Regions from separate parts of the Mesorhizobium sp. M3A.F.Ca.ET.175.01.1.1 genome, predicted to be linked through region 1. Evidence: predicted binding sites of a transcription regulator. Region 1 holds the regulator's gene; each other region holds the start of a gene.
What was found. The regulator LexA, encoded in region 1, represses DNA repair genes until DNA is damaged. The targets are predictions, from matches to a motif close to TGTTCNNNNTGTGTTCNG.

Region 1 (10,110 bases):
GCCGACGCCGCTTTCTCGCTCAACGTCAATGAGGTCAGCCCGGTGGTTCAGGGCGCCTTCGGCCCGGTGCTGCTGCGCGTCACCGAGGTCAAGCCGCAGGTGATCAAGCCGCTTTCCGAAGTGTCCGAACAGATCCGCAAGGATCTGGCGCTGGGCGAGGCAAGCCGCATCCTGCTCGACGTGCATGACAGCTACGAGGACACCCGCGCCTCGGGTGCCACGCTCGCCCAGGCCGCAGAAAAGCTGAAGCTCAAGGTCGTCACCGTCGACGCCATCGACCGCACCGGGCAGCGGCCCGACGGCACGATCGTCAACGATCTCCCGGAATCGGCCGAACTTATCAAGTCGGTCTTTGCGGCCGAGCCGAACACCGAGAACGAGGGCCTGACCACCGCCGACAACGGCTTCGTGTTCTACGAGGTGCAGTCGATCACTCCGGCGCGCGACCGCACGCTGGACGAGGTCCGCCAGAAGGTGGCGGCGGACTGGACCGCCGCCGAGACCGACAAGCGTCTCGACGCCAGGGCGCAGGAGTTGGAGAAGCGCCTCAAGGCCGGAACGACGCTCGACGTCATCGCCGGCGAGCTGAAGCTCGAGAAGCAAACCAAGCGGGGCTTGAAGCGGGATGCCGACGATGCCGATTTCGGCAAGGAAGGTGCCGCCGCGATGTTCGGCGTCGGCGAAGGCGGTACCGGTCTGATCCCATCGCCAACCGGCGATGGTCAGATCTTGTTCAAGGTCGCCGAAGTCTTCGAGCCGGCGGGCGCGGATGGCAGTTCGGTCCCGGAAGACGCGCAGAAATCCTTCGCCGCCGGCATGTCCGACGACCTGCTCGACCAACTGGTCGCGCAACTGCAGTCGCAATATGACGTTCGCATCGACCCGGCCGCCGTTTCCCAAGCACAGACACGATGAGCGCTCTGAAGACACACATAGCCAAGGTCGCCTCCGGCAGCGCGCTTTCCTTCGAGGAGGCGCGCGAGGCTTTCGACATCATCATGTCGGGCGATGCGACGCCGGGGCAGATCGGCGGATTCTTGATGGCATTGCGCGTGCGCGGCGAGACGGTAAGCGAGATCTCCGGCGCGGTCGCCACCATGCGCGCCAAGATGCTGCGCGTCGAAGCCCCGCAGGGCGCGATCGACATCGTCGGCACCGGCGGCGACAATTCGCACAGCGTCAACATCTCGACCGGCTCCGCCTTCGTCATCGCGGCGGCAGGGGTTCCGGTCGCCAAGCACGGCAATCGCGGCCTCTCTTCGTTGACCGGCGCAGCCGATGTGCTGATGGCGCTTGGCGTCAAGATCGATATTTCGCCGGAGACGATCGGCCGCTGCATCCAGGAGGCGGGCGTCGGCTTCATGTTCGCGCCCGCGCACCATCCGGCGATGAAGCATGTCGGGCCGACGCGGGTCGAGCTCGGCACGCGCACCATCTTCAACCTGCTCGGGCCGCTGTCGAACCCGGCCGGCGTCAGCCGCCAGATGGTGGGCGTCTTCCTGCCGGAATGGATCGTGCCGGTGGCCGAGACACTGAAGGCGCTTGGCGCCGAGCATGCCTGGGTGGTCCATGGCGACGGCTATGACGAGATCACCACCACCGGCGAGACGCAGGTGGCCGAGCTTGCCGGCAGTGAAATCCGCACTTTCACCCTCACCCCCGAAGCAATGGGCCTGAAGCGGCACGCGAAGGAAGAGCTGCGCGGCGGCGATGCGGCCTACAACGCCAAGGCGCTGCGCGATATGCTGGGTGGCGCGGCCGGCGCCTATCGCGACACCGTGCTGATGAATGCCGGCGCCGGCCTAGTGGTGGCGGGCAAGGCGACGACGCTCGCCGACGGCATTGCGGCCGCCGCACAAGCCATCGACAGCGGCCGGGCCCTTGCGGTGCTCGACAAGCTCGTCGAGATTTCGAACGGTTAGAACCTTGTCCGACATTCTGCGCAAGATCGAGGCATACAAGCGCGAGGAGATCGCAGCGGCGAAGCTGGCCGTGCCGCTTGCCGAGATCCAGGCCAGGGCGAACGGCGCCGAACCGCCGCGCGGCTTCCTTGCGGCGCTCGAGGCGAGGCGGAAGGCCGGTGGCTTCGCGCTGATTGCCGAGATCAAGAAGGCCAGTCCCTCGAAGGGTCTGATCCGGGCCGACTTCGACCCGCCCGCACTCGCCAGGGCCTATCAGCAAGGCGGAGCGGCCTGCCTCTCGGTGCTCACCGACGGTCCGTCCTTCCAGGGCGCGCCAGGATTTCTGACCGCCGCACGGGCGGCCGTCGCGCTACCTGCCCTGCGCAAGGATTTCCTGTTCGATCCCTATCAGGTCTACGAGGCGCGCGCCTTGGGCGCCGACGCGATCCTGATCATCATGGCAAGCGTCGATGATGCGCTGGCCCGCGAACTGGAAGCGACGGCTTTCGGACTTGGCATGGATGCCCTGGTCGAGGTGCATGACGAAAAAGAAATGGAGCGTGCGCTCGCGCTTAAGTCCCGGCTGATCGGCATCAACAATCGCAACCTAAGGACGTTCGAGACCAGCCTCGAGGTATCCGAGCGGCTTGCAGCCATGGTGCCGGCCGAGCGGCTGCTGGTCAGCGAAAGCGGCATCTTCACCCATCAGGACTGCCGTCGGATGGAAGAGAGCGGCATCGGCACTTTCCTCGTCGGCGAGAGCCTCATGCGGCAGGATGACGTGGCGGCGGCAACGCAGCTGTTGCTCACCGGCAAGGCGCCTGCCGAGGCTGTTTGAGATGGCCGCCCTCACCCATCTGAGCGCCAAGGGCGAAGCCAACATGGTCGATGTCGGCGACAAGGCCGAGACGACACGCACGGCAATCGCCGAAGGCTTCGTCTTCATGCGGCCCGAAACCCTGGACATGATCCTGGCCGGCGACGCAAAGAAGGGCGATGTGCTGGGCACGGCCCGCATCGCCGGCATCATGGCGGCCAAGAAGACGCATGAGCTTGTGCCGCTCTGCCATCCGCTCCTTCTGACCAAGGTTGCCGTCGACATCGAGCCAGACCGTTCGCTTCCAGGCCTGAAGGTCACAGCGCTTGCCCGAGTCACCGGCAAGACAGGTGTGGAGATGGAAGCGCTGACCGCGGCATCGGTCGCCTGCCTCACTATCTACGACATGGCCAAGGCGGCCGACCGCGCCATGGTGATTTCCGGCATACGGCTGGTCGAGAAGACTGGCGGCAAGTCGGGCGACTACAAGGCAGGTGCCTAAATGGCGTTGGTGCCAGTCGCGGAGGCGCTCGAACGCCTGCTGGAAGGCGCCGCGCCACTGCCGGGTGAAAGCGTTCCGCTCGCCGATGCGGCAGGCCGTGTGCTGGCCGAGCCGGTGCTGGCGCTGCGCACCCAACCGCCCTTCGATGCTTCCGCAATGGACGGCTATGCCGCACGCTCCGCGGATGTGGCGTCGGTGCCGGCGCGTCTCTCCGTGATCGGCATGGCATCCGCCGGGCGCGGCTTCGCGGGGTCAGTCGGCCAGGGCGAGGCCGTCCGGATCTTTACGGGCGCACCAGTCCCCGAAGGCGCCGACACGATTGTCATCCAGGAGAACGTGCGCGACATCGGTGGCGGCAGCATCGAGGTGACCGAACCGACCAAAGCGGGCCGCAATATCCGCCTCCGCGGACTGGACTTCGGCCAGGGCGACATGCTGCTCGAGAAAGGTCGCCTGCTCGATCCGGCAGCACTTTCACTCGCGGCATCTGCCAATCATGCAAATGTCAATGTCGTCCGGCGGCCGCTGGTCGCGATCATCGCCACCGGCGACGAATTGCAGCCGCCCGGCAGCGAACTTGGACCCGACCAGATCATCTCGTCCAACGCCTATGGTGTCGCCGCCGTGGCGCAATCGGTTGGAGCACGCGCGCTCGACCTCGGCATCGCCGCGGACCGGCACGAAGCGATCGCAGCTCTGGTCAGGAAGGCCGTAGCGGCCGGCGCCGATGTCATCGTGACGCTCGGCGGCGCCTCGGTCGGCGACCACGATCTGATCCATGGCGTGCTGACCGGCGAAGGCATGCAGCTCGATTTCTGGAAAATCGCCATGCGGCCCGGCAAGCCATTGATGTTCGGCCGCCTCGGCAATACCCGCTGCATCGGCCTGCCTGGGAATCCGGTCGCAAGCCTTGTCTGCTCGCAGCTGTTCGTGAAGCCGCTTCTGGCGCGCCTCGCAGGCCGCAGCTTCAGCCAGGACGTTCGCAGGGCTCGGCTGGGCGCCGCATTGCGGGCCAACGATGTCAGGCAGGACTATGTGCGTGCCGTTGTGCGCGACGATCGCGGAGCGTTGGTTGCGACTCCGTTCGGCATCCAGGATTCCTCGATGCTGAGAATGCTGGCCGATGCCAACGGCTTGATCGTGCGCGAACCTTTTGCGCCGGCAGCTGAAGCCGGCGCCGAATGCAGCGTGCTGATGCTACGCTGAACAAAACGTCAACACATTCATTAAACTTTAAACGGTTGCGGAACACAACTGGAACAGATAGTGTTTGTTCTGGGTTTGTTTTTCCGATTCTGGTTCCAGAACCCGTTGGGGGCCGCCATGCTGACGCGTAAACAACATGAACTGCTGATGTTCATCCATGAACGGCTCAAGGAAAGCGGCATTCCGCCGTCTTTCGACGAGATGAAGGAGGCGCTCGACCTTGCCTCGAAGTCGGGCATCCATCGGCTGATCACGGCGCTGGAAGAGCGCGGCTTCATACGCCGGCTGCCGAACCGGGCGCGCGCGCTCGAAGTGCTGCGGCTGCCCGATTCGATCGCGCCCGGCCTCAACGCCGCCAAGAAGTTTTCGCCGAGCGTCATCCAGGGAAGCCTCGGACAAGGCAATCTCGGCCGGCAGATCAAGCCGGCGGCGCCCTCGCGCACACCCGCACCCAGCAATGACGATGACGCTGTTTCGGCGGTGTCCATTCCGGTGATGGGCCGTATCGCCGCCGGTGTGCCGATCGACGCCATCCAGCACCAGACGCATTCGATCACAGTGCCGCCGGACATGATCGCCGGCGGCGAGCACTATGCCTTGGAAGTCAAAGGCGACTCGATGATCGAGGCCGGCATCTTCGACGGCGATACGGTCATCATCCGCAACGCCAATACGGCGAGCCCCGGTGAGATCGTTGTGGCGCTGGTCGATGATGAGGAAGCGACGTTGAAGCGCTTCCGCCGCAAGGGCGCTTCGATTGCGCTGGAAGCCGCCAATCCGGCCTATGAGACCCGCATCTTCGGGCCGGACCGGGTCAAGGTTCAGGGCAGGCTCGTCGGGCTGATCCGCCGTTACTGAGCGGTTTGTGGCTTGGCGTCGGGCTTTTCGGGCCGCTTGTAAGGCGGCAGCCCCCTTGCCTCGCGCGAGTATTTTCGCTGCTCATGCCAGGGCCGATAGGGCCTGTGGACGGCATACTGAATCTCGGCTCGCGCGGTTGCCGATTGCGGGTCGAAGAAGACGGCAGCGCTTCCGTCGCGTGCCAATTGCCGCTTGGTCACGACGAGGATTCGGGGATCCCGGCAAGGATTGTAGGCCGTGGCGTCATTGATGACGATGAGATCGGCGAAGCCGCAGGCCGGCTTGGCGCTGTCGCGATTCTCTGCGAGCGCGACGATCGCACCGGAAGGATGCCGGCCGATGCAGAGGTCGCCGGTGCAATAGAAGGGCGAACCCGGCGGCAGGTCGACAGGATCGGCGATGTCCGTCGTCCCGTTTGCGAATGTCTCGGGCGGCACGATCGTTTCGGCCAGCAGCGCCCGTTTCCAGTTGTCGGTTATGAACTCGTTCGAGCTTGCTCGATTGATGGCGAGTTCGCCGCCGCCGATCGGCATCGCAACCAGATGCGCATCCTCGGAGATGAGCACATCCGGGGTACGGACATGCGGAATGGCCAACAAGGCCGCAATCGCGAAGGGAACGGCGCCGAGCCTGAGCCAGGTGGTCGCCATGGTCGCGATGACCAGCGCGACCGTCGCCAGCAGCACAGACTGTATCGAGATCAACCCCACTGCATCCACTGGTGAACGTTCGGAAAACCATCCCGAGATGGCGACCATCGCCGTCAGGCCTTTGCCCATCACATAGAGGAAAGGCCCGTCGAAGCCGAACGGCATCATCAGCACGCTGAAGACCGCGAACGGCATGACAACCAGCGAGACGATCGGCATCACTGCCAGATTGGCCAGCAGGCTGAGCGGCGATACGCGCTGGAAATGCCAGATGGCAAACAGCGCCGTTGCGCTTCCGGCGATGATTGATGTCATCGCGCCGCCGCCCACGCCAACCGCCAGCTTCCGGGACAGGTATCCGAGAAACGAGCGCTTTGCCGGTGGCGCTCTCACTTTGTCGGCGCGGTAGTCAGCCCAACCGGCATAGGCGCCGACAAGGGCGGCGGTCGCGGCGAACGACATCTGAAAACTTGGGCCGACCACTTCATGCGGCGAAACCACGATCACCGCGATTGCCGAAATCGCCAGGTTGCGCATGGTCAGCGCCGCCCGGTCGAAGACAACGGCAACCAGCATCACCGCCAGCATGATGAAGCTTCGTTCGGCGGCCACAACGATGCCGGAAATGACCAGATAGGCTGCAATCGACAGCAGCGCGATCGCCGCAGCATATTTCTTGACCGGCCGGCGGGAAGAGAAATCGGGAAGCAGCGCGAAGGCGCCGCGCAGCAAAAGCATGATCGTGCCGGCGACCAGCGCCATGTGCAGTCCCGAAATCGAGATGATGTGGTAGATGCCGGTCCTTCGCATCGCCTCGTTGATGTCTTCTGGAATGCCGGCGCGAACGCCAACGATCAGCGCCGCCGCGATCTCGCCTTCGGGACCGCCGACGGTGCTTCTGATGTGATCGGCAATGGTCTCGCGCGCGTTTTCTATTGCGGACGCGGTGCGTGCGCCGAACGGTGCCTCCGTTGCCGTCACAACCTTCGGATCGCCCAGGAAAAACCCGCTGGCGCCGATACCAGAAAAATAGCTGTCGAAGGAAAAGTCGTAGCTGTCGGGGCGAACGGGGCCTGTTGGCGATAATAGGCGTGCATAACCCGTCACCAGCGATCCAGCCGTCAAGCCTGGCGGGATCCGCCGTGCCGAAAGTCGGACGCGGTCGGGTGCATAGCGCAGCTTCGGGTGCGCGGTTGAGACCAGGTCGATGGTCAGCCTTACGCGGCCATTGGCCATCGGCTCCGCGATGACGACGCGACCTGTCAGCCTTGTCTGGATTTCGCCGCCGAGCATCGGCGTTGCCGCTCGCAAAGTCTCGACCTTCGCAGCGACAAAGCCGACCGCGCAAAACAGCGCGGCCATGAAGAGCAGATGCGTCTTCGGCCAGGAGCGCGAAACCGCGGCGCAGGCGGCCATAAGCGCGACTGTCGCCAGCGGCCTGTAGAGATCTGGTTCCGTAGACAGCGAGAAGTAGAGGATCACGCCGGCGGCAAGGAAAACCGGCACGAGCAGGAAGCCAATGCCGCGATCCAGCTCCTTCGTGCCTGCGGCAGCGACGCTTTGGCCGAACGCGGACAATGAGGCACGGCGGAACTGCCGGCGGACGCGATCGATGGTGGCCGGCGGAGGGCGGTCGACCGTGCCGTCGGGAGAAACAATCTGCGCAGGCTGGCGCGGCTCCAGGAGCAAGACCGGTCCTGCTTCAATCGGCGCAGTGCCGGCAAACAGCAGGCGTTCGCTGACGCCAGCTGCCGTCCCACCGCCATCCTCCGCACCCCGGCCACGTCCAGCCATCGGGCCTGCCCCTTGCGCCCCAGACCTCCTATGCTACATGAACGCCGTCCGCGCGAAAGCCCGCCGCAATCACGCCTGCTTCAGTGCTTCTTCGAGAGTCCCATGTCCGACAAGGTCGTCACCCGCTTTGCCCCCTCGCCCACAGGCTACCTGCACATCGGCGGGGCGCGCACCGCGCTGTTCAACTGGCTCTACGCCAAGCACACGGGCGGCACGATGCTGCTGCGCATCGAAGACACCGATCGTGAGCGCTCCACCGAGGCCGCGACCGCTGCAATCCTTGATGGATTGACCTGGCTCGGTCTTTCATGGGACGGCGAGGCGGTTTCGCAGTTCGAGCGCGCGCCGCGCCACCGCGAGGTGGCCGAGGAGCTCGTGCGCCTGGGCAAGGCCTATTACAGCTACGAAACCCCGGCAGAACTCGAGGCGATGCGTGAGGCGGCGCGCGCCAAGGGCCTGCCGCCGCGCTACAACGGACAGTGGCGCGACCGCGACCCGTCCGAGGCGCCCGCCGGCGTCAGGGGCGCGATCCGCATCAAGGCGCCGACCGAGGGGGAAACCGTGGTTCACGACCGCGTGCAGGGCGAGGTGCGCTTTCCGAACAAGGATCTCGACGACTTCATCATCCTGCGTTCGGACGGCAATCCGACCTATATGCATGCCGTCGTCGTCGACGATCACGATATGGGCGTCACCCACATCATCCGTGGCGACGATCATTTGACCAACGCTGCGCGCCAGACCGTGATCTACAACGCCATGGGCTGGGCCGTGCCGTCGATGTCGCACATCCCGCTGATCCATGGCGCCGACGGCGCCAAGTTGTCGAAACGCCACGGCGCGCTCGGCGTCGAAGCCTATCGCGCCATGGGCTATTTGCCTGAAGCGCTGCTCAACTATCTGGCCAGGCTCGGCTGGAGCCATGGGGACGATGAGGTGATGTCGATCAAGGACATGGTCTCATGGTTCGACATCGGCGATGTCAACAAGGGCGCGGCCCGGTTCGACTTCGCCAAGCTCGAGGCGCTGAACGGCGTTCATATCCGCAGGATGGACGATCAGGCTCTCCTGGACATCTTCGTCGCCACCCTGCCCTATCTCGAAGGCGGTCCGGCGCTTGCCGCGCGGCTCGACGATAAGCGCAAGGCACAGTTGCTCGCCGCCATGCCTGGTCTGAAGGAGCGGGCAAAAACCCTGGTGGAACTGGTGGACGGCGCCGCCTTCCTGTTCGCGGAGCGGCCGCTGACGCTGGATGACAAGGCTGCCGGCTTGCTCGGCAGCGATGCCCGCGCCATCCTGCGCAGCGCGCACGCCGCGCTGACCGCGCTGTCGGGCGATTGGTCCGCCGCGGCCGCGGAAGCTGCCGTCCGTGACGTTGCGCAGGCAGGCGGCCACAAGCTCGGCGCCGTGGCCCAGCCGCTGAGAGCAGCCTTGACCGGCCGCAGCACATCGCCGGGGGTGTTCGACGTGCTTGCCGTTCTCGGCCGCGAGGAGAGCCTGGCGCGGATTGGAGATCAAATCGATTAGCTGTGAACTGGCCCAAAAAGATTGGCATTGAAAGGATTGTTTCGCAGTGCAACATTAGGCCTTGGCCCAATCTGGCACGCACCTCCTAAAATGCGGTGGGTAGTTCGCGCATTCCGGTGATTTCGACGTGTCGTTTGCAGGAATTGCCTTGCCGGCATGAGAAACATAAAGGAGTTTGCAATGAGCGAAGCTGCGACGAAACTGGAACCGGCCGGCGAACCGCGCGAATCCACCGCAAGGCTGGAACTCGCGGGCAAGACGCATGAGCTCAAGGTGCGAAGCGGTTCGGTTGGGCCTGACGTCATCGATATAGGCTCGCTCTACAGCACCACCGGCGCCTTCACCTACGATCCTGGCTTCACCTCGACGGCAAGCTGCGAGTCGGCGATCACCTTCATCGACGGCGACGCCGGAATCCTGCTGCACCGCGGCTATCCGATCGACCAGCTTGCCGAACATGGCGACTTTCTCGAGGTCTGCTACCTCCTGCTCTACGGCGAACTACCGACCAAGGCGCAGAAGGACGACTTCGACTACCGCGTGACGCGCCACACCATGGTGCATGAGCAGATGTCGCGCTTCTTCACCGGTTTCCGCCGCGACGCCCACCCGATGGCGGTCATGTGCGGCGTGGTCGGCGCGCTGTCGGCCTTCTATCACGACTCGACCGACATCTCGGATCCGTACCAGCGCATGGTCGCCTCGATGCGGCTGATCGCCAAGATGCCGACGATCGCGGCGATGGCCTATAAATACCACATCGGCCAGCCCTTCATTTATCCGAAGAACGATCTCAGCTTCGCGGCAAACTTCCTGCACATGTGCTTCGCCGTGCCCTGCGAGGAATACAAGATC
Region 2 (10,110 bases), on a different contig from region 1:
GGGTGCAAAGGCTTCGGCCTGGTCGAGCACCGAAAGCGCCTTTGCCTTGTCGCCCTTGCGGGCGAGGAAGGAGGCATAGGCCTGGGCATTGCGCATCCAGGTTTCGGGCGCGGAACCGCCGGCGGCGGTGTCGGCCAGGGTCGCGGCATAGATCTCGTCGGCCTTCGCGGATTGGCCCGAAATGTCGGCGATCAGGGCGCGATGGAAGGACTTGAACAGGCCGAACCAGTCCGGCCCTTTGAGCTTGTCGATGGATGCCATCGCCTCCGAGGCGTCGCCCGCACCTTGCTTGGCCCAGCCGTCCATGACGCCGGAGAGCAGCCGGTCGAGGTCGGATTCGACCGCCAGCTTCAGCCAGTATTGGGCCTTGGCAAAATCCTTCTTGTGAAAGGAATCGACGGCGAGCGCCATGCGCGAGAAGCGCTCGACATCGGGCACCTCCTTGAGCTTGTCGGCATAGACCAGGGATTCCTCGAAGCGGCCTTGCGCGATCAGCGCCAACATCAGGCTCTGCTGCAGTTCCGTGTCACTGGGAGCAAAAGCCAGCGCCTGCTTGTAATAGGCGATGGCGTTGTCGAGATCGTTGTCGCTTTCGGCGATGTGGGCGGCGAGATACGCGCCTGAGAAAGACGTGATCTGGACCGGTTGGGCGGTCTGCTTGGCCTGGGCCGGCAGCACCGAAAGCGCCACACCCGTCAAAAATGCCAGCCTCGTCAGCCAGCGCGCACGTCCTTGCCGCATCGTATCCCTTTCAGCCACACGCAGTCCTGCCCCTTGGCGGACCGCCGACAGACTCGAGTTTTTCCGGACAAAGCATGGCCTTTTTGCGGTCGGGCTTCAATGCCGGCGCAATTTCACAATCGGTTCAGCGCTTTAATGGAGGCTCAATTGACCCGGCTGATGCAGAAATCGATAACGTCGATCAGTGCCGCCTTCTGCGGCGTTGCCTCCAGCGGCGCCAGCGCGTCGCGGGCGATCTCGCCGAAGTGGCGGGCGCGGCCGATCGTGTCGGCGATGGCGCCGTGACGGGTCATCAGGCCGATTGCCTTTTCGAGCCCGGCATCGTCGGTGACATTGTCCTCGATGGCGCGCTTCCAGAAGGTGCGCTCGGCCTTGGTGCCGCGCCGATAGGCAAGGATCACCGGCAGCGTCACCTTGCCCTCGCGGAAGTCGTCGCCGACATTCTTGCCGAGCTCCTTGCTGGAGCCGCCATAGTCCAGCGCATCGTCGATGAGTTGGAAGGCAAGGCCGAGATTCATCCCGTAGGAGCGCAGCGCTGCGCGGTCGTTGCGGGAGGCCAGCGCGATCACCGGGCCCACCTCGGCAGCCGCCGAGAACAGGGCGGCGGTCTTGGCCTTGATGACCGCAAAATGCTCGTCCTCGGTGGTTTCCAGGTTCTTGGCGGCGGCCAGTTGCATCACCTCGCCTTCGGCGATGATGGAGGCCGCGCTCGACAAAATGTCGAGGGCTTCGAGCGAGCCGACCTCGACCATCATGCGGAAGGCCTGGCCGAGCAGGAAATCGCCGACCAGCACGCTCGCCTGATTGCCCCAGATCATGCGCGCCGTCTTCTTGCCGCGGCGCAGCGCGCTCTCGTCGACGACGTCGTCGTGGAGCAGCGTCGCGGTGTGCATGAATTCGACCGAGGTGGCGAGCTTGACGTGGCCCTCGCCGGAATAACCGAACATCTGGGCAGCCGCGAGCGTCAGCATCGGCCGCAGCCGCTTGCCTCCGGAAGAAATCAGGTGGTTCGCGACTTCCGGAATCATCTCGACGTCGGAGCCGGCCTTCGACAGGATCAGCTCGTTGACGCGCCCCATGTCGGCTGCCGTGAGATCGATGAGATCCTTGATGGAAGCGGGTTCCCGCTTGCCTTCGATGTTGAGAACGACACCCACCACGATCACTCCCGGCAATTCACGCGCACGTCGCCACTTGTCCCATTGTGACTCTAGGGCGGCAGCCACGGATACGGCAAGAGGCGAATTGGCGCGGCTGGCCGGAGCAGTGCAGCGGTTGATAGACAGGCGAACTGCTCCAACTGTTTGATTTCGCACAATTGCCGACGGAGAATCGTTGCCCGCTTTTCCTCGAATTGCTGTGGCACCGGTCTGCCCGCACGTTTACATGGACGCCGCAACCTGCGATTTTCATTCGATGATTGAACTTGTCCGAACCAACGATGCCTTCCTCATCTCCTTCATCGAATCGCTGATGCGGGACGCCGGCATCGCCTGCTTCGTCGCCGACCAGAACATGAGCGTGCTCGACGGCTCGATCGGCATCCTGCCGCGGCGCATCATGGTCGACGCCGATAGGGCCGACGCAGCGCGGCGCATCCTGAAGGATGCCGGCATCGAGAACGAAATCCGCCAGAAATAATGGCAGCATCGAGCGCCCTTTCCCCGGACACGCCGGCCCATACGGTCGACGCCTTCCATCGCGGGCGCTTCTGGCTGGTGCAGCCGAGGCAGGGCCATCGCGCCGGCATGGACGCCATGATGCTGGCGGCGGCGGTGCCTTCCGGCTTTTCCGGAAGGCTCGCCGATTTCGGCGCCGGCGCCGGTGCTGCCGCGCTGGCCGTCCTGTCGCGCTGCCCGCAAGCGCGTGCGGTGCTGGTCGAGCGCTCGGCCAAGATGGCTTCGTTTGCCGCCGCCACGCTTGCGCATCCCGGCAACGCGCATCTCGGCGACCGCGCCTCAGTGCTTACGGCCGACGTCACGCTCGCCGGCCGGGCGCGGGCGCAAGCCGGGCTTGCCGACAACAGCTTCGACTTCGCCATCATGAACCCGCCCTTCAACGGCGCGGAGGATCGCGCCACGCCCGATACGATGCGCAAAGAGGCGCATGTCATGGAGGACGGGCTGTTCGAGCGCTGGATCAGGAGCGCTGCAGCCGTCGTCAAGCCGCGCGGCGGACTGGCCGTGATCGCCCGGCCCGAGCAACTCGTCACCATCCTCGATGCCATGGAAGGCCGCTTCGGCGACGCCGAAATGCTTTGCGTTCATCCGCGACCCGAGGGGGCGGCGATCCGCATCGTCATCAGAGCGGTGCTCGGCGCGCGCGGCAAGCTCTCGATCCAACCGCCGTTGATCCTGCACGGCATGTCGGGCAACGAGCCGACCGAGCGGACCGAGATGATCAACAATGGACTGGCATCGCTGTTTGGCGATTGATCAGAGGCCGGCGTTGCGGCATTGCCGTTCAGCCGCGAATTCCTACATGCCGGGAGCAAGGATGAGGTCTCACCTTGCTCTTTGCACCTCTTCCGGAGACAAGCTTTCGTGAAACGCCTCTTCAACCGCCTGCTGCCGAAATCCTGGCGCTCGACAGTCGTCACCATTCCCGTCATCCGGCTGCACGGCACCATCATGCCCGGCGGCGGCCAATTGCGGCCGAGCCTGTCGCTTGCCTCGACGGCCGGCCTCATCGAGAAGGCCTTCGCCTTCGACGCCCCGGCGGTCGCCATTTCGATCAACTCGCCCGGCGGCTCGCCGGTGCAGTCGCGGCTGATCTTCAAGCGCATTCGTGACTTGGCAGCCGAGAAGAACAAGAAGGTGCTGGTCTTCGTCGAGGACGTGGCGGCCTCCGGCGGCTACATGATCGCGATCGCCGGCGACGAGATCTTCGCCGACCCGTCCTCGATCGTCGGCTCGATCGGCGTCGTCTCGGCATCCTTCGGTTTCCCGGAACTGATGAAGAAGATCGGCGTCGAGCGGCGCGTGCACACTGCCGGCCAGAACAAGGCCGTGCTCGATCCGTTCAAGCCGGAGAAGAAGGAAGACGTCGAGCGGCTGAAGGCACTGCAGCTCGAAGTGCACGAGACCTTCATCGACCTCGTTAAAGAGCGGCGCGGTACCAAGCTCAAGGACGACCCCGAGCTGTTCACCGGCCTGTTCTGGACCGCCAAGCGGGGCCTGGAGCTCGGCCTCGTCGATGCGCTTGGCGATATGCGTGGCGTGCTGAAGACCCGCTTCGGCGACAAGACCCAGCTCAAGCTGATCACCGCGCCGCGCGGGCTTTTCGGCCGTTTCGGCCTGTTCGGCTCGCGTTTTTCAGCGCCCGACATCGCCGCGGCCGCGGCCACCGGCATCATCGATGCGGCGGAAGAGCGCGCGCTGTGGGCGCGCTTCGGGCTTTGAAAAGGCGGTGAAACCGTCTAGCATGGCCGCTTGACCGACCCGTCCGGCCGGCCTTGCCGCGCAATCGCGGGAGGAGTTTCGAGATGCCGCAGATCATCTTCTTTGCCGTTGTCGGCGCCGCCGCCTATTTCGGCTACCGCGCCTTCATCCGCGAGGCCGAGCGCGTGACGGCGAAGATCCGGCGCACCGAGAAACAGGCGGCGAACGGCACGATGGGGACGCTGGTCAAGGATCCGAAGACCGGCGAATACCGCCTGGCCAAGGACTGACCACCATCTCGCCAGCAGCCGACATTCTGGAGCCGGGGACACAGGCCAGGACATGGCTTGCGCCCGCCAAGATCAATCTTGCGCTGCATGTGACCGGACGGCGCGCCGACGGCTACCATCTGCTCGACAGCCTGGTCGTCTTCACCCGCTTCGGCGACCGGCTGGAGATCGAGCCGGCGGAGCGCGATGAATTCTCGGTATCCGGGCGCTACGCCTCCGGCGTGCCGCTCGACGGCGACAATCTGGTGCTGAGGGCTCGCGAGGCGTTGCGGCGGGAAGCCGGTCCGCGGCGGACGCCGTCCGTCGCCATCCGGCTGGAGAAGAACCTGCCGATCGCTTCCGGCGTCGGCGGCGGCTCCAGTGACGCGGCAGCCGTTCTCAACGGACTTGCAGGCCTATGGAACCTTGATATCGACGATGCCGGGCTGGCGCGGACCGGCCTGACGCTCGGCGCCGACCTGCCGATGTGCCTGGCTGCCAGGCCCCTGATCGCGCGCGGGATTGGCGATGAGCTGTCGCCGGTCGCGACGTTTCCTGCGTTGGCGCTGGTGCTGGTCAATCCTGGCGCCGCGGTCTCTACGCCCGACATATTCAAAGCGCTCGCCAAGCGCGACAATGAGGCGCTGCCGCCGCTGCCACATCGTCTCGATTTCCACTCCATCCGCAATTGGCTGGAGGTCACCCGCAACGATCTCGAACCGGTTGCTCGCTCGATCCAACCGGCCGTCGGCGAGACGCTCAAGGCGCTCGACAAAGCCGGAGCGGCCTTCACCCGCATGTCCGGATCGGGCGCCACTTGCTTCGGTCTTTTCGAGACCGGCAACATGGCCAAACGGGCGGCGATCGAGATCCGCGGCCGCCATCCCGACTGGTTCGTGGCCGCGACGCGCAGCATGGAGGCTGACTGATGGCCAGGACCGACGAAAACCGGCCGTTCATCCCGGTGCGCATCGCGGTGCTGACGGTGTCCGACACGCGCAGCCTTGCCGACGACAAATCCGGCCAGACGCTGGCCGACCGCATCGCGGAGGCAGGCCACATCTTGGCGGCCCGTGACATCGTCACCGACGAGCGCGAAAAAATCCGCGAAAAGGTGCTCGTCTGGTCGAAGGACGAGGCGGTGGATGTCGTCATCACCACCGGTGGCACAGGCTTCACCGGCCGTGACGTGACGCCGGAAGCGCTGGAGCCGATCTTCGAAAAACGCATGGATGGTTTTTCGGAAGTCTTCCATCGCATTTCTTACGACAAGATCGGCACCTCGACGATCCAGAGCCGGGCGACAGGCGGCGTCGTCAACGCCACCTTCGTGTTCGTGCTGCCGGGCTCTCCCGGCGCCTGCAAGGACGCCTGGGACGGCATCCTGAAGCCGCAGCTCGACTACCGGCACATGCCCTGCAACTTCGTCGAGATCATGCCGCGGCTGGACGAGCATCTGCGGCGGGACGGCAAGGCCGGATAGGCGGCTGCCGCCGTCAGCGGATCACAGGCTCGCCGTGAAAGCGGCGGCGCGACGGCTTCGACACGCCGAAGCCGATCTCCATCATCAGCCGAGGCGTATGCGCCGGCACCGTGCCCATGTGGAAGCCGAACGGATCCTCGACAAAGCCAAGCCCTGCCCCGCCGGTCAGCGTGACCGGACTGTTCGTCCCGTAGACGTCCAGCACCTCCTCCGCCGGATGGCCGACCAGAAGCGTCAGCTGATGCTTGATCGCCCGGCGCTTGTGGCTGCCTCGGACATAGACATGTGGCCCGGTGCCGTCATCGACAGGCTTCAGATAAAAGAAGAATTTCAGCATCCGCCAGTCGTCGAGATCGAAATGGTATTTGCCCAGCGAGGCGAGGTTCTTGTCGGCGTCTGAAGCCTTGCCGGTCGGGAAGCTCCACCAGACGCGCGTGGTGATCAATTTCGCCTGACCGCCGAGGTAATGCTGGGCGACGTCGAGAAGCAGCGGGTCCTTCTGGATCGCCAAAGCCGCCGGACAATCCAGAATGCGCTCGAAATAATGGCCGCTGAGCAGCGAGCGGCCAAACCGCCTTTCCGCCTCGGCATGCTCGCCCGGCATGAATTCGAGACGACGGTCGAAATTGCCGAAGCAAGGCGTGCGCTGCGCGAAAGCGGCGATCTCCTGATGAATCGCCTGCGGCAGCATGAGACCCGAAAACAGGCCATCAGAGCGCAACGCCTCGACGACGGCCTCGCGCTCGGTGCCGGTGAACATCGTCTCGCCTGCGGTTTGCAGGGGACGAGCCCGCTTGGCGCCCAGCCAGTGCATGCGGCGTCCCGGCATGGTGCGGGCCAGCACGAACATCGGCAGCCAGGCCGGGTTCTCGCGAAGATCAGTCAGATAGGTCGGGATGCGCACGGCAATGCGCCTGAACAAGCTGCCGTTGCGGGCAATGGCCTCCAGGCTGTCCGCGCCGGAATCGTCTGGGGTAGCAAGTGTCATCGGGTCCTCTTATGGATGGCGTCCGACGGAGGCGTCAGCCGCCTGCCTTTTCGGCATTTGCCCAAACCCGATTGTCCCGCATGAAGGAGATGCTAGCCTCACCTTCTAATTTGTGCAACGCACAATAAAGCGATGGCTGAAATTACCGCCCTGCTTTCTCTTCTGGGCTTCATTTCGGCGGCGCCACCCAGATCTCCGCGTCCAGCTTCCTTGTGGCGAGGCCGCGTGCCAGCGCCTCGGCGCTGCGCGCGGTCTTTGCGAGGGCTGCGGCCTGGCGCCTGCTGATGACGAGGCCTTGGGCCAACGCCCGCCTTGTAGAAAAGACGCGCGCCAGGAACGGCGCCCGATTGCCGCGTGCGCGCGAAAAACGCCCCGGCATCGTCTGTTTTGCGGTGTGGCGGGCGACCTCCTCGATCCAGCCTTCGGCCAGCCGCGCACCAGGCTCCAGGATCAGCAGCCAGTCACCCTTGGCATGGCCGATGCCGGCGGCAATGCCACCCGCAACATAGTGACAGCCGGCATGTTCGGCGACGCGATGCGTCTGGTCGGTCGAACCGGCATCGCAGACGATGACATCACGCACCATGCCTTCGACCGCGCCGCCGACCAGCGAGGCCAGCGTGCGGGCCAGTCCCTCTTCGTCGTTCCTGGTTTCGATGAGAACGCTGAGCATTCCTAGCCGAATAGCGGAAAGCCGCAGGCCGCGCCAGATCGGTCTTACATGGCAAAAAGTTCTTGCTTTGTTCTCTTGGGCGAAATAGGAATAATTTCATGAACAGAGCGATTCGACAGCCTGCCGACAGTCCTTGGGAGAGGGCGAAAATGGAACAGATCGTGCGTGCCGACATTGCTGCCTTCCGAGCAGGCAGGGCCGAAATGGCGAATGCGATGATCGAACAGAGCGGCATGCGCGTGCGCCCCGAGCGCAATCGCGGGCGTTCAGCCGGCATCAACCCGTCCGGCCGTTTCGAGCCGGTCAGCCGGCATGTATTCGACGACGGCTGGAACTCGCTGGAGGAACTGCCGCCGTTCAAGACCGAGGTTCAGGTCGAGAAACCGCGCACCATCATCACGCGCAACGAATCGCCGGACATTTCCTTCGATCGCTCGATAAATCCCTATCGCGGCTGCGAACATGGCTGCGTTTACTGCTTCGCCCGGCCGACCCATGCCTTCATGGGCCTGTCGCCTGGGCTGGATTTCGAATCCAAGCTCTTCGCCAAACCGGACGCGGCGCGCATGCTGGACAAGGAATTGTCGAAGCCGGGCTACCAGCCACGCACCATCGCCATCGGCACCAACACCGATCCCTACCAGCCGATCGAGAAGAATTACCGGATCATGCGCGAGATCCTGGAGGTGCTGGAGGCACGCGGCCATCCGGTCGGCATCGTCACCAAGTCGGCTCTGGTGACGCGCGACATCGACATCCTGTCGCGGATGGCCGAACGGGGACTCGCCAAGGTGGCGCTGTCGGTAACGACGCTCGACCGCATGCTGGCGCGCACGATGGAACCGCGCGCCTCGACGCCGACCAAGCGGCTGGAGGCGATAAGGCAGCTGTCCGACGCCGGCATCCCGGCCTCGGTCATGGTCGCACCGATCATCCCTGGCCTGACCGATCCGGAACTGGAGCGCATCCTCGATTCGGCCCGCGCTGCTGGCGCCCGTGAGGCGGGTTATGTCGTGCTGCGGCTGCCGCTGGAAGTGGCGCCGATCTTCAAGGACTGGCTGCTGCGCCATTATCCCGACCGCTACCGGCATGTGATGTCGCTGATCCGCTCGATGCGCGACGGCAAGGACTACGATTCGGAATGGGGCAAGCGCATGAAAGGCGCCGGTCCTTACGCCTGGCAGATCGGCCGGCGCTTCGAGATCGCAGCCAAGCGGCTCGGGCTGAATGTCGAACGGCGGTCGCTCAGGACGGACCATTTCGTCGCAGGTTCCAGTGCCGGCGAGCAGCTGATGCTGCTGTGAAGAAGGCGCCGGCCACACAAGGCCGGCGTTAAGCAATTCGGAAGGCCCGGTTTTGCTGGATTGCAACCTGCTAAGTATTTGTTTTCCCGCAATTCGGAGAACCGCCGCGCAGTTTTCCTGGAATTGCTCAAGTATCCCGTCCGGCCCCTGTCCCCGGCCGTGAGACGGTGCCCTCCGGGTCCGACGCCCCATCGACCCGGAGGGACTTGCGGAGGATCGGAGCCGATGCGAACCTCGCCGCACCATGGCTCGCGCGCGTTCCGATTCTCCGCCTCTCTTCGAAATGGTCGAGAAGCCCGACTTCTCTGTCGAGACCAAGGCGATGGCCCAGGGCCTCTGGCCTGTGGCGGGCATGGATGAGGCCGGCCGCGGCCCGCTCGCCGGTCCGGTAGTCGCGGCAGCCGTCGTGCTCGACCCCGCCAACATCCCTGAAGGCCTCGATGATTCCAAGCGTCTCACCCACCTGCAACGCGAGGCGCTATTCCTGAGAATCCTGGGCTCGGCGCTCAGCGTCTCGATGGCCTCGATCAGCGCCGAAGGCATCGACAACAGCAACATCCTGAAGGCCAGCCTGGAGGCGATGCGACGTGCCGCGGCGGGCCTGTCGCTGCAGCCGAAGCTGGCTTTGGCCGACGGCCGCGACGTGCCTCCCGGGCTGCCCTGCGAAGGCCGCGCACTGATCAAAGGCGACCAGCGCTCCCAGTCCATCGCCGCTGCCTCGATCGTCGCCAAGGTGATGCGCGACCGCATGATGTGCGGCTGCGGCGGTCATCACGAACGCTACGGCTTCGAAGTCCATATGGGCTATGCGACGGTCCGCCACCGCACCGCCATCGAGGCGCATGGCCCGGTGGCAAGACTGCACCGGGCATCCTTTGCGCCGTTCCGGTTGGGCGGTGTCGAGGTGGCGGAGGAAGAAGAGAGCTTCGCAGGGTTGGAATAATCCCCTCGAGAGGCCATCGAGAGGAAGATGGCCGGCAGGCAGGAGGGGGTCGTCGCGCGTGAAGCGCCGACGCCCTTTTTCTTCAACACGGCATTTGCGTCAGTAGAGCGTCGCACCCAGTCGAACCGACCCCCTCTGTCGCCTTCAACGACATCTCCTCCTCAAGGGGGACTGTCCACGCCCCAATAAAAAAGCCGCCGGGTTGCCCAGGCGGCTTTCGATCCCGAAACTGCCGACAGCTCAGTTCAGCTTGGCCTTCACGTCCTGCAATGCGGACTTGAAGAGGTCGGCTCCAGCCTTGGCATCGACCTTGGCGGCAAGCAGCACGC
Region 3 (10,110 bases), on a different contig from region 1:
TTGCCGTATAAGCCCCCGACGTCGGCGGCGTGTGGACGGTGATGGTGCCCGTGCCCAGCCCGTTTTCGGTCGCCGATGCCGTGGCGGCCGCGGTGATGGTCGCAGTGTCGGAGCCCCAGGACTTCTCCACGGCGCCGGCATAGGCGGCCGCGTCCGCCGTCGACTGAAGCCTCAGGCTCGAATAGTACCAGTAGGACGTCTCGACCCCGAGCCCGGCCCCGCCGACGACAATCGGCAGGGTCAGCGCGAAGATGGTGGCGACATTGCCGCCCTCCCCCCTCCGCAAGCCGCGAGAGAGGAATTTTTTGATGATCCGACCGAGTTGTGTCATGGCCGAGCGCGCCCAAGCTATCCCGGCGACCACGTCATCACCCGTGGATAAAGGAATGCCTAATTTTTTCGCTCGACTTGCGAAGGTCAGACTGCAGAGGCCAGTCTCACCGACTTGTGGCGCAAACAGTAAGACTTTAGACCCATCGCCGCTAGGACTTAAGGCTCAAACCACGGAAAACATTTATATTTTAGACTTTTTGCATTTTAACTTTTTCGGAAATCGCTCGTAGAGGCCGCTGACGTATCACTCTGCCATATCCGGCGAGGGGTGCTTTCCATGCTTGCGCAATTCTGGGCTTCGAAGCGCGGCAACTTCGCGGTGGCGACCGCTGTCGCCGCGGTGCCGCTGATGCTTGCCGTGGCCGGCGCCGTCAACCTGGTGGGCACCAGCGACGACGCCGCGCAATTGCAGAACTCGCTCGATGCGGCCGGCCTCGCCATCGGCACGAAATACATGGCCAGCATGTCGGCGAGCGACGTGCAGCAGCTCGGCCAGACCTTCTTCGCGGCGAATATGAGCGTCGCCGACGCCGGGGAGTATGCGGGCAGCGTCTCGGCCTTCCAGGCGACGGCGAGCGGCAGTCCGAGCGGCTACACCATCGCGCTGTCGTCCAGCATCAGCCGCCCGTCCTTTATCAGCAGCGCGTCCGACTGGCAGGCGACGCGCTCCGCCTCGGTCAAGATCAAACCAGGGGCAGAAGCGTGCGTGCTGGCGCTCAATGAGCATGCCGACGATGCCGTCAACTTTCAGGGCACGACCAGCGTCGCCATGAATGGCTGCGTGATCGCCGCCAACTCCGACGCCTCGGACGCCGTCAACCGCGGCGGCTCGGCCGTCGTCAGCGCCGCCTGCGTCTCGACGGTCGGCGAGACCGAAGGCATGACACCGCCCAGCGCCACGCTCACCTGCGGCACGCCGCTGGAGAACCAGTACGCGTCCTTCGACCCACTGGCCGACGTCGTCCCTCCCGCGCTCGGGACTTGCAAATCGATGCCCAACGGCAAGATGGTGACGCTGTCGCCGGGCACCTATTGCGACAAGAGCTGGACCGGGAAGATCACTCTCAACCCGGGCGTCTACATCCTGCGCGGAGTGAGCGTGAAGCCCGGCGGCAATGGCACGCTGACCGGCGCGGGCGTGACGCTCTTCCTGATGGAAGGCTCGCAGATCTACATCAACGCCAACGAGCAGGTAAACCTGTCGCCGATGACAACCGGCCCCTATGCCGGCATCACCATCTACCAGCCCCACGGCAACACGTCGGCGCTGACGCTGAACGGCGGAGCCGGCTCGGTCATCAGCGGTTTCATCTACGCCCCCGACGCCACGATCACCTATGCCGGCAACTCCGACATGAATTCGCAAGGCAGCTGCCTGCGGCTGGTCGGCGACACGGTGCAGATCACGGGAAACTCGGCGTTCAAGTCGGACTGCGCGGCCGAACTCGGCAGCCGGGAGATGTATGCCAGCCGGATGATCACGCTGGCCAAGTGATCGCTGATCTCCCTCTCGAGCGAGATGGCCGCGAAGCGGCCAGAGCGGATCGTCTCACATAGATCGCCGGCGTGGTCTGTTGTGTCACGCCACGATATCCGCGCCCGGCTGTTCGTCGAACAGCACCGCGCAGCCGCGCTGCAAGGCCACTTGGCTCAGGGCGTTCACGGCCGCCTCGTCCGAGGAGACGAAATCGCCGGTCAGCACGCGCAGTTCCTCGACTGCCTTGGACATCGAGACGAGGCGCCCGGCCGAGCGATCGCTGGCGCAGGCGTCGACGACGCAGAGAAGATCGATGAGTTCGAAGTTGTCCATGGCGGCCTCCGCCCACAACATCCCTTCCGCGAATCAACGGCGCGATGGGCGAAGCGGTTCCCGCGCGTCGCGGTCACGGAAATGCGCAGCGGTTCCGGGCGACGTGCATCACTGCATGTCGCGCGAAAGTGTGCAGCGGTTTTGCGAAAACGACATGCATAAAAACAAAGACCCAAAGCGTATCGCCTGGATCCGTGTCAGCGCGAGGCGCTTTTAGCGCTGCGGCCGCGCCGGCGCATGGCTGAGATCGAAGTGGAACGGCAGGCACGGTTCCATGCAGGACTGGCGCATGGAGCCGGTCGTCGACGGATCGACGGGAAGCAGGACCACCATCTGCGCGCCGGGCTCCGGCCAGAGCGGCCTGCCGAAGGCGAGAAAGATGCCGGCGATCAATCCCGCCAGCAGGAGAACGGCGAAGGCGTTCGCGATCATTTCGCCCGGTTGCATGGAGCGCTCCTGACGCAGGATGCCTCAAATCGACATCGGCATCCGGCTCTAACCATCTGTTTTAGCCGCATTTCCGCGACACGAAGCGACTGCGCCCGGCCGCAAATGCTGTGAGGAGATGCCCGCCATATCGCAGGAAATGGCGGGCACCTCGTGGTCAACCGCCGATGAAGGGACTGTGCTCGACGGTCTGCGGCCCAATGATTTGCCGCGTAGGTTGTTTCAACAAATCCGGCATTTCGGGCCTCTGCGTCGCAGGGTGAGACTTCAGTCCCAGGGGCGCCATGGACCGTGGCCCGAGCGCCGGAACAATCATCCTTTGGCTCCGTTGGCCAGCATCGAAATCGGCAAAAGGAGAGGAAGTCATGGCCGACGGACCTACAGTTGTGAACAGCGGGAGCGGCGGCACTGCCATCGCGGTCGTGCTCGCCATCGTCGCGATCCTGGTGCTGCTGTTCTTCACCGGCGTCATCAATATCGGCGGTGGCGGCGGCGGCTCGACAGACGTCAATGTCAAGCTCGACACGCCGAAGGTCGAGGCGCCCAAGGTGGAGACGCCTTCCGCGCCGACGACCACCCCGGCGCCAGCCCCGGCCGCGCCTGCACCGGCGCCGGCACCAGCACCGGCCAACGGCGGCTGATAGCGGCGCAACCAATCGTGCCGGGTTGCGTTGATATACCGGCTACTCAAACTCGGCCCGCGCCTCGAGCGCGGGCCCTTTTTTCGCAACAGAAACGTCCGGGCAGCCTTCCCGCACTCGGCCCGATCAGTCCTCCAATTGCATGGGTTGATGGCCGGGCTGCTGATGCCAGACCACCTGGCGGAAATCGGTCAGTTCGACCACCTGGCTGCAGGTGGGGCAAATGTAGTTGTCGCAGCACTGGCGCAGCGCCGGCGGAGCCCGCCGGGCAGCAATGACCGGCGGACGGGCATCCGTTTTCGGAGCCTCATGAAGCATCGGTTTCCTCCCAGGTTGTTCGTTGATTATCCTGCGCCCAATGGTCTTTTCCCCCGCCCGGCTACGTCTCGCCCGGCCTGACGCGCGGCGCGCGCCCGACCAAGTTCGGGATCGTCCTGATCGGGGATTGCGTGGGCTGCGACGGTGTCGCCCAGACTGTTCGTCGAGGGTGCATCGAATCCTCCCTTTCGGGCGGGAACGGATGGTCCCTCAACCATCGTCGTGCCAGCGCGAGGGCCAGGAAAGCATCGAACAATCCGATTGCGCATTAACTTCGGATAAGATGCAATCAAAAAATTGAGAGGAGCCGTGACGCTCCCCAACTATATTAGCAATTTCTCATGAGCGGGCGTATGAGTCGGGCAGCGGTCGCCGGCGATCGCTGCGTCAGGCGCCGCTTTTGCTAGGGGAGAGAGTGCCATGGCCGAAACCGCAATGACCGTCAGCAAATTGGAGTCCAAGTCGCACGACAATCCCGACGAGGTCCGCTCGCCCGCCAAGACGCGTGTCGAGATCGTGCGGTTGCCGGGCTACTCCCTGGCACGAATGAATATGCAGCCCGGCTGGAGCTGGTCCGAATGCGTGAAGCCGGTGGTCAAGACCGAGAGCTGCCAGGTCTCGCATGTCGGCTATGTCGTATCCGGAAAGATCACCATCCGCATGACCGACGGAACGCAAAAGACCTTCGAGGCCGGCTCGTCCTACACCATCCCGCCCGGCCACGACGCCTGGGTGGAAGGCAACCAGCCTTTCCAATGCATCGAGGTCCTGAGCGCCGAGCAATACGCCAAGCCGGCATAGCGCGCCGGTTATCTCCCGCTCGAGGGGGAGATGGCCGCGAAGCGGCCAGAAGGGGTCGGTGCGACTGGGCTCGGCCTATTGCGGGGGCGAAGGAGGTCGGCGCTTGACGCGCGACGACCCCCTCTGTCGCCTTCGGCGACATCTCCCCCGCAAGGGGAAGACGGCTGGCGCCACACGGCAACTTGACAAGCAGACCGGTTTTGTTCTCATTATGTTCTGGTAAATATCCCTCTTGCAACAGTCGCTACTAATGCTGCGATGCGGTGCGGCGATGGAGCCGGGAGCGCGGGATGCCTGCCACGAACGCCACCGCCGGCGCCGCCACCATCCTGCATGCCGACCTCGACGCCTTCTATGCCTCGGTCGAGCAACTGCTCGACCCGTCGCTCAGAGGCAAGCCGATCGCCGTCGGCGGCGGCGTAGTGCTCGCCGCCTCCTACGAGGCGAAGATTTTCGGCGTGCGCGGCGGCATGCCCGGCCGCAAGGCGCGCGAGCTTTGTCCGCAGTTGATCTTCGTCGGCGGCCGCTTCAGCGAGTATCAGCGCCTCGGCGACGCGGCCATCAAGGTGCTCGACGACTTTACGCCCCTGGTCGAGCGCATCTCGATCGACGAGGCGTTCGCCGACGTCGCCGGCTGCACGCATCTGTTCGGGCCGCCGGAGGAGATCGCCAGGACCATCCGCCGCCGCGTCAAGGCCGAGCTCGGCCTGCCGATCTCGATCGGCGTGGCCCGCACCAAGCATCTCGCCAAGATCGCCTCGCAGGTGGCCAAACCGGACGGGCTGGTGGTGGTCGAGCCCGGCACCGAGATCGAGTTCCTGCACGATTTGCCGGTGTCGCTGATGTGGGGCGTCGGACCGGCGACCAGGGCAAGGTTGGCCGAGATCGGCGTCGAGACGATCGGGCAGCTGGCGCGCACGCATAGCGGCGCGCTGGAGCGGCTGATCGGCCACGCCGCCGGGCAGAAGCTGGCAGCACTTGCCTGGAACCGCGACCCGCGCCGGCTGGAGACGCACCGGCGCGCAATTTCGGCCGGTGCGCAGTCGGCGCTCGGCCGCAAGCCGGCGCTGCCCAGCGTCTTCGTGCCGACGCTGCTGCATCTGGCCGACCGCGTCGCCAGCCGCTTGCGCGCCAAGAACCGGCCCGGACGCACGGTGACGGTGCGCGTGCGCTTCGCCGACATGCGCGCGGTCACCCGCTCGGTAACGCTGGAGCAGCCGATAGCGGCAACCAACATGCTGGCCGAAATCGCCGAGGAGCTGGTGCGCGGCGTGCTGGCCGCCAACGCGCGAGAAAAGGAGATCTCGCTGCTGGCGATCTCGGTCTCGCATCTGGAGGAGACGCCGGAGCTGCAGCTCGAACTGCCGCTCGGGCTGGCCGACGAGAAGCTTAAGCCCGGCAGCCGCAGCGGGCTCGCCCGCTTCGGCGCCGACCGCGCCGTCGACAAGATCCGCCTGCGCTTCGGCCGCCAGGCCGTCGGCTACGGCACGGCGGCGCTGGAGGCGGCGCGCTCGGTGCCGGACGAATTCAGGGAACTGGCCGAGAAGGAGCTGTGAGCGCTTGATCTCCCCTCTCGAGGGGGAGATGACCGCGAAGCGGTCAGAGGGGGTCCTCGCGCGTGGAACGCCGACCTCCAATCAGGCCGAGTCCGGTCGGGCCGCTCTGGCCTGCCCGGCATCTCCCCCTCGAGCGGGGAGATCACGCGCTCCGCCGCTTTCGCCTGGCAGTACACTCAAAAAATTCCGCCCCCATGTCGGTCTTGCCAAGCCTCGCTCGTCCTTGGAGCATAGACCGGCAATCAACAGGAGAAACGATATGCCAAGCACTGTCTGCCTGCACCGCGTCCTGGCAACAAGGCCCGAGAAAGTCTACCGCGCCTTCATCGAGGCGGACGCGCTGGCGAAATGGCTGCCGCCGAACGGTTTCACCTGCACGGTGCATCACCTGGAGGCCAAGGTCGGCGGCACGTTCAGGATGTCCTTCCGCAACTTCACCACGGGCGACGGCCATTCGTTCGGCGGCGACTATGTCGAGCTCGTTCCGGGCGAGCTCGTGCGCTACACCGACAAGTTCGACGACCCCAACCTGCCCGGCGAGATGCAGGTGACCGTGGAGCTGAAGAAGGTCTCGGTCGGCACCGAGCTGAACATCACCCAGGCCGGCATTCCCGACGCCATTCCGGCCGAGGCCTGCTATCTCGGCTGGCAGGAATCGCTGAAGAACCTGGCGCGGCTGGTCGAGCCCGAGATCAATCAGTAGAGGGTCGCGATGGCGGGACGCCGATCTCCCCCCTCGAGGGGGAGATGTCGCCGAAGGCGACAGAGGGGGTCGGTCCGACTGGGCTCGGCCTCGTTGCGCAATGGAGGTTGGCGTTCCATGCGCGGCGACCCCCTCTGGCCTGCCGGCCATCTCCCCCTCGAGGGGGGAGATTAAGCGCTTCGCCGCTGCTTCAACCCGCCCCGACCGGCCAAGTCGGCGAGCCAGGAGCTCACCGCCGCGACCGGAGCCGGATGGCGTGGCTTGCGCGGCGAGACCACGTAGAAATCCGAACCGGGGGCGAGCACGGCGGGGATCGGCCGAACCAGCCGGCCCGATGCGATGTCGTCCTCGACGAAGAAGAGGCTGGCGAGTGCCAGGCCCTGGCCGGCGATGGCGGCCTCGATGGCGAGCGAGGTCTGGTTGAAGCGGATGTTCTTGGCCGCGGTCGGCACGTGGCCGGGGAAAGCCAGCTCCAGGTAGCGCGGCCAGAAACCATGCGAATCGTGCAGCAGCGGATAGCGGGTAAGCCTTTCCGCGGCGTCGGGGACGCCGAGCTTCTCGACGAGCAGCGGGCTCGCCACCGCGACGATTTCCTGCTCGAACAGAAGATCGGCGCTGAGGCCAGGCCCGAAGGGCGGCCGCCCGAGCCGCACCGCAAGATCGACCGCGTCGGTCTGGAAATTGGCCATGCGGTCGCTGGCGACGATGCGCAGATCGATGTCGGCATGGGCGGCAGTGAAGTCGGGCAGGCGCGGGATCAGCCATTTCGAGGCAAAGGTCGGCGTGACGCTGATGGTGATATGTTGCGGCTCCGGGCGCAGCGCCTCGGTCGCTTCGGCGATCAGCTCGAAGGCGCGCCGCACATTGGCGACATAGCCGCGCCCGGCCTCGGTCAGCGCCAGCGTTCGCGGCTGGCGCTCGAACAGCTTCAGGCCGAGCTCGGCCTCGAGCCCCCTCACCTGCTGCGCGACCGCGCCCTGGGTGACGCGCAGTTCCTCGGCGGCAAGCCGGAAATTGAGATGGCGCGTCGCCACCTCGAAGGCGCGGAGCGCGTTGAGCGAAGGGAGCCTTCCGATACCATCCGCCATGCGAGTAGTTTTTCTACTGGATAAAAAAAGCGAAACTGGTTCGCGCGATCGATCCGCTCATGATAACAGAGCAGGAACTTCAGCGCAAAGGCGGCTTCTTCGCCTTTGACAGGCAGGAATCGATAGCGACATGGCGATAGAAAAAGTGGCTCTTGTGACGGCGGGCGGCAGCGGCATGGGGGCGGCGGCGGCGAAGCGGCTGGCGGCCGACGGCTTCAAGGTCGGCGTGCTTTCCTCCTCCGGCAAGGGCGAGGCGCTGGGCAAGGAGCTCGGCGGCTTCGGCGTCACCGGCTCCAACCAGTCGAACGAAGACCTCAAGCGCCTGACCGACGGCGCGCTGGAGCGCTGGGGCCGCATCGACGTGCTGGTCAACAGCGCCGGCCATGGGCCGCGGGCGCAGATCATCGAGATCAGCGACGAGGACTGGCACAAGGGCATCGACACCTATTTCCTCAACGCCGTGCGTCCGACCCGGCTGGTGACGCCGGTGATGCAGAAACAAAAGTCGGGCGTTATCATCAACATCTCGACTGCCTGGGCGTTCGAGCCGAGCGCCGCCTTCCCGACCTCGGCCGTGGCGCGCGCCGGGCTCGCCGCCTACACTAGGATCTTTGCCGACACCTATGCCGGCGACAACATCCGCATGAACAACGTGCTGCCGGGCTGGATCGACAGCCTCCCGGAGACCGAAGCGCGACGCGACAGTGTGCCGATGAAGCGCTACGGCACCTCGGAAGAGATCGCCGCGACGATCGCTTTCCTCGCCTCGGATGGCGCCGCCTACATCACCGGCCAGAACATCCGCGTCGACGGCGGAATAACGAGGGCGGTGTGAGGTAGAGCGGGCGCCGGCTCAGGTCATCCGGGTCTGCGGGAATTGAGCGCCCACAGAACCCCTAAAAAGACCACTGAGGCCACCAGGACGATCGAATTGCCGACCACGATGTTCCAAAAGCGTGTCGGATCGTCGGCGAGCGCGACCCAATTCAACCTGCCCCGGACTTCGCCCGTCTTGATGCCGCAGGCGATGTTGTAGATCGCCAGCGCAGCAAGCGCCGCCATCAGCACAAAGAGGTCGTTGTTCTTGTTGCGATCCATGAGAGCGGTTTCTAATAGCGCTTGGTGAAATTTTGCTTACCTTGGGTAAGGCAGCGGCCGTGGCACCGGCCGCGCGCTTTCGCTGTCAAATTGTTTGCCCGACGGCTACCGTGCGGCGCTGCAACGGAGGCAAGGATGAGCACATCTTTCAAGCTGGGCATCGTGGGCGGCGCGGGCTGGCTGGGCGGCGCCATTGCGGGCGCGGCGCTGGCAGCCGGAGTCGTGCGCGCGGAAGGTCTCGCCCTCTCCTACCGGAGCGCGAAGCCGGAGCGTTTCCCGGGCGCGTTCTGGACCGACGACAACCAGGCGCTCGCCGACCGTTGCGATGTGATCATGCTTTCGGTGCGGCCGCAGGACTGGCCGCCGCTTGGGCTGGATGCCAAAGGCAAGCTGGTGATTTCGGTGATGGCCGGGATCAGGCTGGCCGAGATCGGCGACAGGCACGGCACGCGCCGGGTCGTGCGCACGCTGCCCAACGCTGCGGCCGAGGTCTCAAAATCCTACACGCCGTGGATCGCGAGCAGCGAGGCCACCGAACAGGACCGCGCCATCGTGCGGGCAATCTTCGATGCCTGCGGTCTGCAGGACGAGGTGGCGAGCGAGCGCGACATCGATTACCTCACCGGCCTGACGGGCTCGGGTCCCGCCTTCCCGGCCCTGCTGGCGAACGCGATGATGGTGCACGCGATCGGCTTCGGCCTGTCGCCGGAAGTCGCGCGCCGCGCCGTCAACACGGTGCTGACGGGGACCGGGCGGCTGCTCGAGCTCAACGACGCCTCTCCCCCCGACACGGTCGAAGCCTTCCTCGGCTATCGCGGCACGACAGCCGCCGCGATCGAGACGATGCGGCAAGCGGGGTTCGACGAGGCGGTCGCCAAAGGGCTGGCGGCGGCATTCGAAAAGTCGATCGCGATGGGCAAGGCGTGAGCGGGCAGGCCGAGGCAGAAATCCTGGCTGAAAGTCGGCAAGGGCCGGTCGGGCGTGACCCCTGCAATGTCTCGAGTGCAGATCTTTTCGCCGGCCACAGCACCAAGCCAATTTGGGTCCGCTCGCCAATGCCAACACATGCAGAGGCCCAATGGGCATCAACGTAGCCGTTCTCGCCAGTGAGCCGGAGATCTGTCGCATACGTGTGGCGCCTTTGCTCGACGCGCTGACACGCGCCGGGGCGATAGCGGACTACGTGCTGCTGGACCGCGACCTGGCTCCCATCGGACGACGCGGCTTCGACGCCTTCAACGCCGTGATCGTGCAGCGGAACGTCAGCAGGGCGCAGCTCCGTTTTCTGGCGCGTCAGCGTCTGCGTTTCGTCTAT

Region 2: the regulator LexA is predicted to act here: its motif matches at 7,592-7,609, upstream of EN818_RS29870 (PA0069 family radical SAM protein).
Region 3: the regulator LexA is predicted to act here: its motif matches at 4,552-4,569, upstream of dinB (DNA polymerase IV).

Annotation. Positions count from the first base shown of each region.
Region 1 is NZ_SRTP01000001.1:352,523-362,632, reverse strand. It holds gene EN818_RS01805 (peptidyl-prolyl cis-trans isomerase) at 1-915, shown strand, start outside; gene trpD (anthranilate phosphoribosyltransferase) at 912-1,922, shown strand; gene trpC (indole-3-glycerol phosphate synthase TrpC) at 1,927-2,739, shown strand; gene moaC (cyclic pyranopterin monophosphate synthase MoaC) at 2,741-3,220, shown strand; gene glp (gephyrin-like molybdotransferase Glp) at 3,221-4,426, shown strand; gene lexA (transcriptional repressor LexA) at 4,544-5,284, shown strand; gene EN818_RS01775 (ComEC/Rec2 family competence protein) at 5,278-7,728, opposite strand; gene gltX (glutamate--tRNA ligase) at 7,831-9,255, shown strand; gene gltA (citrate synthase) at 9,436-10,110, shown strand, end outside.
Region 2 is NZ_SRTP01000024.1:16,694-26,803, forward strand. It holds gene EN818_RS29820 (tetratricopeptide repeat protein) at 1-741, opposite strand, end outside; gene EN818_RS29825 (polyprenyl synthetase family protein) at 885-1,898, opposite strand; gene EN818_RS29830 (DUF2007 domain-containing protein) at 2,158-2,382, shown strand; gene EN818_RS29835 (methyltransferase) at 2,382-3,176, shown strand; gene EN818_RS29840 (S49 family peptidase) at 3,285-4,142, shown strand; gene EN818_RS29845 (hypothetical protein) at 4,226-4,411, shown strand; gene EN818_RS29850 (4-(cytidine 5'-diphospho)-2-C-methyl-D-erythritol kinase) at 4,438-5,319, shown strand; gene moaB (molybdenum cofactor biosynthesis protein B) at 5,319-5,873, shown strand; gene EN818_RS29860 (hypothetical protein) at 5,887-6,861, opposite strand; gene EN818_RS29865 (glycosyltransferase) at 7,031-7,534, opposite strand; gene EN818_RS29870 (PA0069 family radical SAM protein) at 7,684-8,838, shown strand; gene EN818_RS29875 (ribonuclease HII) at 9,083-9,781, shown strand; gene EN818_RS29880 (F0F1 ATP synthase subunit B) at 10,022-10,110, opposite strand, start outside.
Region 3 is NZ_SRTP01000003.1:654,997-665,106, reverse strand. It holds gene EN818_RS11300 (pilus assembly protein TadG-related protein) at 1-331, opposite strand, end outside; gene EN818_RS11295 (hypothetical protein) at 611-1,828, shown strand; gene EN818_RS11290 (hypothetical protein) at 1,913-2,143, opposite strand; gene EN818_RS11280 (polymerase) at 2,357-2,590, opposite strand; gene EN818_RS32645 (hypothetical protein) at 2,956-3,231, shown strand; gene EN818_RS11270 (hypothetical protein) at 3,358-3,549, opposite strand; gene EN818_RS11265 (cupin domain-containing protein) at 3,970-4,350, shown strand; gene dinB (DNA polymerase IV) at 4,641-5,906, shown strand; gene EN818_RS11255 (SRPBCC family protein) at 6,166-6,609, shown strand; gene EN818_RS11250 (LysR substrate-binding domain-containing protein) at 6,780-7,697, opposite strand; gene EN818_RS11245 (SDR family oxidoreductase) at 7,828-8,532, shown strand; gene EN818_RS11240 (hypothetical protein) at 8,556-8,795, opposite strand; gene EN818_RS11235 (pyrroline-5-carboxylate reductase dimerization domain-containing protein) at 8,931-9,722, shown strand; gene EN818_RS11230 (hypothetical protein) at 9,874-10,110, shown strand, end outside.